DNA from 2 places in the Marinococcus sp. LNHM5E3-2.1 genome. Region 1 is predicted to be linked to the other one. Evidence: riboswitches for the same ligand, from Rfam matches in the RefSeq annotation. Region 1 holds a riboswitch; the other holds the start of a gene.
The links. A riboswitch is a leader RNA that binds a small molecule or an ion and turns the genes downstream of it on or off. The one in region 1 is predicted to bind thiamine pyrophosphate.
Positions count from the first base shown of each region.

Region 2: it holds a riboswitch for thiamine pyrophosphate, as region 1 does, so the genes downstream of both, tenA (thiaminase II) here and ACTRXH_RS11185 (thiamine phosphate synthase) in region 1, are expected to answer to the same signal.

Region 1 covers NZ_JBQLIB010000009.1:45,447-49,913, reverse strand. The annotation lists gene thiO (glycine oxidase ThiO) at 1-1,001, opposite strand, end outside; gene ACTRXH_RS11185 (thiamine phosphate synthase) at 991-1,602, opposite strand; TPP riboswitch at 1,644-1,746, opposite strand; TPP riboswitch at 1,803-1,902, opposite strand; gene ACTRXH_RS11180 (AEC family transporter) at 1,955-2,854, opposite strand; gene ACTRXH_RS11175 (potassium/proton antiporter) at 2,912-4,384, opposite strand.
Region 2 covers NZ_JBQLIB010000001.1:145,141-149,607, forward strand. The annotation lists gene map (type I methionyl aminopeptidase) at 1-304, opposite strand, end outside; gene ACTRXH_RS00770 (DUF2254 domain-containing protein) at 422-1,726, shown strand; gene ACTRXH_RS00775 (NADPH-dependent FMN reductase) at 1,791-2,351, shown strand; TPP riboswitch at 2,486-2,589, shown strand; gene tenA (thiaminase II) at 2,727-3,422, shown strand; gene ACTRXH_RS00785 (ECF transporter S component) at 3,422-4,015, shown strand; gene ACTRXH_RS00790 (ABC transporter ATP-binding protein) at 4,012-4,467, shown strand, end outside.

The DNA of each region.
Region 1 (4,467 bases):
AGTGCTGAAAGCAAAATACCGTTTCTGTAATGGCCGGTCATTACCCACAAACCCCGTTCGGTCTGTCCCATATATGGCAGCCCGTCCCCTGTCTGCGGCCGGACACCGCTCCAAAGCCTGTCAATATTCGCATGCTTCAGCCCCGGCACTAAATGCACAGCTGCTTTCATCAGCTCCTGTATCGAAGCTACAGTGACCCCTGTACTCGAGTCGCCGGGTTTTTCTGAAGCGCCTATAAAGATTTCCCCGTCCTTTTTCGGAACAATATACACCTGCGGAGTGTGGAGGGTGTGTCTCAAATTCTCCCGGGGCATGCGTACGGACAAACACTCCCCTTTCACCGGATAGAGGGTAAACTCCTTCTCATCCAACAGCTCCGCCCCGGCGCTTCCCCCGGTAAAAACAACTTCTTCCGCTTCAACAACTCCTTCACTTGTTTTCGCACCGTAAACGCGGCCATCAGCTTCCAAAAGACGATCAACTGAAGTATTTTCCCGTACAATTGTCCCGCAGGCCTTTGCTGCTTTGGCAAGAGCCATTGTCCATTCATAGGCACGAAGCTGGCCGTCTTTTGGAATGGACCAGGCGCCCCGGATATTTTCGGAAAGCGCCGGTTCCCTGCGCAGTGCTTCATATGGCGAAAGCCACTCCGCGCCGTAGTCGCGCGTGGTGCGTTGATAACTTTCTTCTTCCGCTGTCTCCCATACAGGCTTCAGCATTCCGTTGTTCACGTAGGAAACGTCCATTCCGCTAAGCGCTTCCACTTCAGGGACCAGTTCTTTAAACAGCTCCCGGCTTTCCAGGGCGAATTCCTGAAAAAGGCCAGACCCTTCCCATTCGGACTGGGCTCCGAGCATACCGGCAGCCGCTTTTGATGCTCCGGAAGCGATGGTTTCTTTTTCGATGACCATCACACGACGCCCCCGTTTGCTTAACTGATATGCAAGCGAGCATCCCTGTACCCCTGCGCCCACAATAAGAACTTCTGTATCAGCCTTCATTGTCATCACTCCTTAACCGGATTCTGAGCTCTTCGGCTGCTTTTCCGGGTTCTGCCGCATCATAAAAATATGCAATGGCTGCCACCCCGGACGCTCCGCAGTTTATACCTTCTACTGCCTTGTCAGCATCAATTCCTCCGATGGCAATCACGGGGAGGCGGACGCTTTCCGCCACAGCTTTCAACGCCCGAACTCCGCGCGGGGGGCTCCCAGGTTTACTGCCTGAGGCAAATACATGACCAAAATACAGCCATGATGCTCCCTCCTGTTCACTTCTTTTCGCTGCCTCTACAGAGTGTATCGACTGCCCCCAGCTTACAGATGCCGGATAGATTGTACGACGCTCCGGCAGGTGGGTACCGGCCAGCCCGTATGCAGCAGCAAGCTCCGGTTCATCATTTATGATCAGCTGCGCGGGGGCAGTTCCTTCTTTTAATGCCAGCTCGACGGCCCTTTCCTTTTCACGCTTTGTCCATTCAGGTGCCCGTATATGCACATAATCGACGATTCCTGTGAGCTCCCTCGTTTTCCCCCACCACGCTGCCACCGTTATATCCGGCGGCGATACCGCGTGTATGCTCGGCTTCGGTTTGTCATTCATAAAAAACCTCCTTCCAGAAGGAAGGAGGCTGCCCGTTAAAAGGTTCAACATGGCTGCTTCCCTCCGCTGGCTCTCCAGATCAGGTTCAAAGGGTTCCGGATGTTTCTCCGGTCTCAGCCTCAGCAGGCACCCCCAGCAAATATAATATTTTCCACAAAAAACCCCGCTTTCATTTAGAAAGCGGGGGAGATAGTCGTATTGGCATCTCTTCCCCACTTCCCTCCGCTGGTATAATCCAGATCAGGTTCAAAGGGATCAGCTTTACGCTGTCTCAGCCAACAGGCACCCCTAGTGGTTGGTATTATTTATATCATAACGCGGTACTCTTCTTCCGTCAATTCGATGCGGAATTTTATGCCTGGAAAATCGACAGCACCACCCACAGGGAAGGAACGCTTAAAATAGTCGTCACCAGTGTAATACTCGAAACAAGCTGGGGGTTGGAATCAAATTGTACAGAAATCATTGCCATGGTTGCTGCACTCGGCATCGCTGTTGAAACAACCAGCACGGTCGTTAACGTGTCGCTGGTCTGCAGCAGCAGGGCAATTACGTAAGCGAGAGCCGGCGCGAATACAAGCCGTAAAAACGTACCTGCACTAACAAGCTTCCAATCCATGCTTTTGACGGATATGCGTGCAAGCTGCATCCCCAGGATAATCATAACCACCGGTATTGCAGCGCTCGCGAGCATATCGAGGGCTTCATAATAGGTCGCTCCGACCGGTATCCCGGTCAGCTGGAAGACAATACCGGCGAGCAGTGCATAAAATACCGGCATCCGCAGTACCGTCCGGAACGCGTCAGCCGCATCCATATTGGCACTGTTTGCGATATAGACGCCTACAGTATTCATCAGCATCGTCTGAATGACCATAAAAACGATAGAGTAGGCAAAGGCTGTATCACCAAACGCAAAAGCAATTAACGGAGCACCGTAATTGCCCGCATTCATAAACACGGTAGAGAGCATCATGCCGGTTTCGTTAGCTTTCGGCCATTTACGCACGTAGGACACTAATTTGATCAGCCCGGTCATAACCGCTAAAAATACCAGGGAAAACAGAGCCATCGACAGCATATCGCTGTTCAGCTCTCTTTCATAGAATGTCCGGAAAACAAGCGCAGGCGTCAATACATAAAGAGCGACAGCCGACACCGGCCGAATATCCACTGCCTGTCTTTTCTGCAGCAAATAGCCAATCGTAAATATTAAAATGATTGGGATCAATACATTGATCAGCACACCCATGCGGAGCCCTTCCTTCTTTCCTCAAATTTAATGCCTCTTAACGCTGGCCGCTTTTTCTCAGTAATCGTGCCGCAGCATCTGCTTTAAAATACGTTTTTCTTTACGTGATACAAGAATATACAAATAATCACCGGCCTGGATTATTGTCTCACCAACCGGAGTGACCAGTTCATCGTCCCGGACAATCGCGCTGATCAGCGCAGATGCGGGAAATTCAATGCTTTGGAGCGTCTGCCCGACAATCGGCGTCGCTTCATTCGTTTGAAATTCCATAATTTCTGCGTTCGCTTTTCCGAGTGATACGAGCTCCAGGGAATGAGTTGGCGCTTCGCGGAGCGGACCGGATAGGTGAAGCCATTTCGCTAATGGAGCGATGGTCGCCCCCTGGATCAGTGCAGACGTCAGCACAATAAAGAAGACGACATTAAAAATCTGGCTGCCCGACTCCACACCAGCAACAATCGGGTATGTAGCCAAAATAATCGGCACCGCCCCGCGCAGACCTGCCCAGGATAAAAATATATTCTGCTTTGGTTTATAGCCGAAAAAGGAAGTTGACAAAAACGTGGCAAGGGGCCGTGCCACAAACATTAAAACTGCCGACAAAGCGAGCCCCATGGTGATGTTTGACCAGGTCAAAATGTCTCTCGGGAAAGCAAGCAATCCCAGGATGATAAACATGCTTATTTGGGACATCCACGCCATGCCCTCGTTGAACCGGTAAATCGGCTGGCGGTAAATCAAATCGGAGTTACCTATTAAAAGCGCTGCTACATATACTGCCAAAAACCCGCTTGCGCTCATGCTTGAGGTCACACTGTAGGTTAACAGCGCGAAAGCGATCGCAAACAGAGGATAGAGTCCACTAGAATCCAGGTTAATACGGTTAATGGTCCATGAGGCTGCCCATCCGAACAACCCGCCCATCGCAAGACCGGCGCCCATCTGCCAGAAAAATGCACCGGATAGCAGCCAGACGTTTGGCGAATCTGCCAATATTAATTCAATAAAGAAGAGCGTTAAAAACACCGCCATTGGGTCGTTACTCCCCGATTCCGCTTCGAGGGTGGACCCCATTTTTTTATCAATGCTCCGTCCCTTCAAAGCGGCAAAGACGGCAGCGGCGTCTGTCGAACCGACTGTAGCTCCGAGAAGCATCGCCTCGAGCCAGGTCAGATCAAGCAGCTGCTTTGCCACCAGCCCCATCAGGGCAGCCGTAAACAGAACGCCAAACGTGGCGAGCGTTACGGAAGGCCCCACCACCGGTCTGATATCGCGCCACCTTGTCTGGGTACCCCCTTCAAACAAAATAATGATTAGGGCTATAATTCCGACGGTTTGGGCAAGCTGGACATTTTCGAACTCAATAATGCCAAAACCATCATTTCCCATCAGCATACCTAGAATAATAAACAAAATAAGTGAGGGCACGCCGAGCCGTGTCGAAAATTTCGTTACGATGACACCTAAAATAAGCAGAAGTGCCCCTAATAATATAAATGAATCCACATTCGCGTTCCCTTCAAACAATGCCCGCTTCCTCCTTTCACCTGCCGCAGTTGTACCCCTGGCTTCTTTATGTATTACTTGCATGATACATGTAATTTTCGTTT
Region 2 (4,467 bases), on a different contig from region 1:
CTCCGTTTAAATTTACAACCATATCGATTGTAACGAGGTCACCGTTTTCAAGAGGGCGGGATCTTGGGAAACCATGGCAGATTTCATCGTTTACCGAGGCGCAGGTGGCATATTTGTATCCCTGAAACCCTTTTTGTTCAGGAGTTGCGCCGCGTTCTGCCAGAAATTTTTCGACAAAATCGTCAATTTGTTTTGTAGTGACGCCTGGTTTGACCATTTTGGCGATTTCTTTATGGCAGGCGGCAAGAATTTTTCCTGCTTCATGCATAAGCTCAATCTCTCGTTCTGTCTTTAACGTTACCATCATTTGTCTCCTTTTATTCAGTATCAAATACTATTGTAAAACATTCGTATAAGAAATGCATTGTTTGAGGATTTCCTTTATAATGGCGGGATTGCAGGACAGAGATGGAGGTAAATCATGAAAAAACAGAAATGGTATGTACAACTCAGGGACAAGTTTTGGTTTATTCCAGGATGCTACGGTATTCTTAGCTTAATAATAGTAATAGGCGCTTCTATCATGGATCAGCAGGTGCTGCGGCCTGTTTACAATAATATGCCTTCTATGCTGATCGTGGAAAATAACACTGCTACTTCTTTATACAGTGCATTAGTGACGGCATTGCTGACGTTGACAACCATAAGTTTTTCTTCGATTATGGTCGTTCTGACCACGTATGCCACACAGTTTACCCCAAGGGCTCTGCAGGATTTCATGAAAAGCCCGACGACGCAGCATACACTTGGGGTATTTACGTTTGGGGTATTATTTACTCTGGTAAATATGCTGCTTTTTTCGAGCGAAGGCAGTAGCCAAATTTTGATGCCAATGCTGACAGTTCTTGTGGCGCTTGGCTGTCTGGCTTTTTTTATTATCTTTATTTATCACTCCACCCAGTGGCTGCAGGTGAATCATTTGATCAGCCATATAAGATCTGATGCCTCCAGGGTGATCCGGGATGCCTACACTTATTCGGGGGTGCACAGCTTCAGCGAATGGAGCGATGATTTTCGAAATGACGAAGAAGCAATCGTTTATGCCGAACGGTCGGGGTATACCAATATGGTGAAAATGCCTGAACTGATTGAATGGACCAGGCAGCAGGGAGCCGTGGTCGAATGCCTGTTCCAGGTAGGAGACTACGTTCATCAGGGAGAGCCTTTATTTCGCTATTGGTCAAAGCATAGTTTATCCCCGAAAATATTGAGAAGTTTTTTATTAGTAGGAGAAGAGAGAAGCAATGTTCAGGACATCGAATTCTCCATGCAGAAAATTGTAGAAATAGCGCTGCGGGCCATTTCGCCTGCAATCAATGATCCACACACAGCAGCGAACTGCATCAACCGTATTGGGGCACTGCTTTCCGAACTCAGCCATGAACACAAAAATGACCAATACTTCGCTGACAATCAGAATGAGCTGCGGTTATTCATGCCTGTAAAACCCTTTAGGGAGTATTTATATAAAAGCTTTTATCAGGTGAGATTGTACGGTTACGAAGATATTTCGGTAATGGGAGCCTGCATGGAAGCACTGACGATGCTCGTGAAAACAGGAGATCCGTCTGTGTTAAAGGAAGTGGATTCATTTTCCCGTTACATGGAGCAGGCGGTCGCTCCGGAACAGCTTGCGGACTGGGACAGGGAATACTGGGAGGAGCGTGTGCAGAAAAAGAACACAGCTCTGCATCAGGCACTTACAAAAAGTAAGCAGATAACTTGAAACAGCCAGTAACGTGCGTGTATGATATATAAATGAAGTTCAACACGAAAGGATGAAAGTTCAAATGAAAGTAGCAGCTATCGTAGGAAGTATTCGCCAGGAATCATTTAACGGAAAGTTAGTGGAGTACATGCAGGATCGTTACAGTGACATCATGGATATTGATATTTTAGATATCCGCGATCTTCCGCACTATGATCAGGATGAGGAAAGCAACGCTCCGGACTATGTGCAGGAATACAAGCGTTCTGTACGTGAAGCGGACGCCGTGCTTATCGCCACTCCGGAATATAACGGTTCGATTTCCGGCGTGCTTAAAAATGCTCTTGACTGGAACTCCCGGGTCGATTACGACTTTGCCGGCAAACCAACCATGCTTGTAGGAGCTTCTCTTGGAGGCCTGGGCACAGTGAAAGCGCAGATGCATCTTCGCCAGATTCTGAGCGCTCCCGGTATGAGTGCAAAAGTACTGCCTGGAAATGAAGTACTGATCGGAGCCGTCCATGAAAAAATGAATGAAAACGGAGATTTAACAGATCAGGGCACGATTGATTTTCTTGATAATGTCGTAGCCGAATTCGAACGTTTTTATCAGGAAACGCGGGCTGTGGCGAACCGCGCGTAATATGCAGAAAAACCCTGCTGGCATAGGCCTGCAGGGTTTTTGAATGCAGATTTTTGCTCAGAGGGAGAAGGCGGATTATAAAAATCACCTTTGACTTCCTGACATAATATGATAAAGTGTAGACAACTTAATAGGGAATCCACTAGGGGTGCCGAAAGCGGCTGAGATAAGGACTAACCTTAATCCCTTTGAACCTGATCTGGTTAAGGCCAGCGTAGGAAAGTGGAGACGGCAGAATACGTCTATTTCAAAAGCACAAGCTTTGCCATAGAGGACGTTTATTCTAAGCCACTCCACCAATGGAGTGGCTTTTTTTGCCCCATTGGTCCTGACTGCCCGTAGTGGTTCCCTCCTAATTTAAAGGAGGAAGTTACAATGAAATTTTCAGAGCTTTTATGGCAGGACACAGAGCACATTTTTGAAGCCTGCTGGAGAAATCCGTTTGTACAGGGTATCGGGAAAGGGGAGCTCCCAAAAGCATCTCTTATCCATTACGTGAAGCAGGATTTTGAATACTTAAACGCCATGATCAAGGCAAAAGCAATTGGGGTAACAAAGTGTACGTCAAGAGAAGACATGGTTATGTTTAAAGATACCATTGATTTTGTTTTAAACAGCGAAACGCACCCGCATCATAATTTGTGTGAGCAGGCGGGCGTGGGCTATGAGGAATTGCAGGGCTATGCGCTTGCTCCGGTATCTCAGCATTACGTGCTTCACATGCTGCACCATGCCGAAAAAGGAACACTTGGTGATGTAATTGCGGTAACGCTTGCCTGCCCGTGGGTGTATTTGTATGTGGGTGAAAGGCTGATGGAGGAAGTGCAGCCGGACGAAACCCATCCGTTCAATGACTGGATTCGTTTTTACGGGGACCGTGAGGAAAGGGAAATGTATAAATATATTGACCGCCTTGATGAACTGGCAGAAACAGCCACAGAAGAAGAAAAACAGCGCTGGCGGACGTTGTTTATGGAAGGGTGCCAGCTTGAGTATATGTTTTTTGAGGACGCTTATTATGCAAAAGACTGGCCCTTTGCCAGAACGTTAACAGACGGGGAAAAAGTCTAATGATAAACAAACGCTTAAACCTCCGGGATATTGTCGTCATCTCGTTTATTTCAGCAGTTCTCGGCGTCCTTTATCTTCTTTGGGTGCTGCTGGGACAAATGGTTACCGGCATCTTCGGCCCAGTTGGAGGAGGCCTGATGGCGGGCTTCTGGATCCTTGCGCCTGTGATTTGTGCCTATATCGTTCAAAAACCGGGAGCGGCGCTGCTTGCAGAGCTTATTGCGGCTGGCACTGAAGTTATGGCGGGGTCTGTCAGTGCAGGAGCAGTGCTCGTGCTCGGCTTCACCCAGGGGCTCGCTGCAGAATTGATTTTCGCTCTGTTTTTCTACCGGGTGTTCCGTCTGCCAGTATTAATGCTTGCCGGGTCGGCCGGAACGTTTGCTGCATTTTTAACCCAGTATGCCCTTTATGGATTCAGCCAGTACGCAGGTTCTGTTGTTGTATTTATGCTGGTAACAATGCTTATAAGCGGCGCTCTTTTAGCCGGATGGGCAGGGAAAAGCTTTGCGGATGCGCTGGTAAAGACTGGAGTGCTTGACCGCTTTGCCCTTGGCCGTCAATACCGTCTCGGCCAGCAGAGGGATGCTGTATGATTTACGCAGACAAATTGACCATTGCGTACCCTTTTGCTAAGCCTTCGATAGAAGGTTTTTCAGCAGAAATATGTACTGGGGAAAACGTGCTGCTGCTCGGTCCGAGCGGTTCAGGCAAAAGTACGCTTGCTCTCGCTATCCAGGGAATTCTTCCGCGTTCTGTGGAGGCGCAGGTTTCGGGCGGTCTGAGCGTGTTTGGGGAAAATCCGGCGGTGAAAAGTATTACGGAGGCCGCCAGGCAGGCGGCGCTTTTGTTCCAGGATCCGGATACCCAGTTCTGCATGCCGACCGTGCGGGAAGAGCTTGTATTCACGCTTGAAAATCTGCGGGTGCCTGCAGGTGATATCGAGGCCCGCATACACGAAGCCTTACAATTTACAGATATGCTTCACTGCATTGATGCCCGTATCGACACACTGTCCGGCGGGATGAAGCAAAAAATAGCTGTTTCC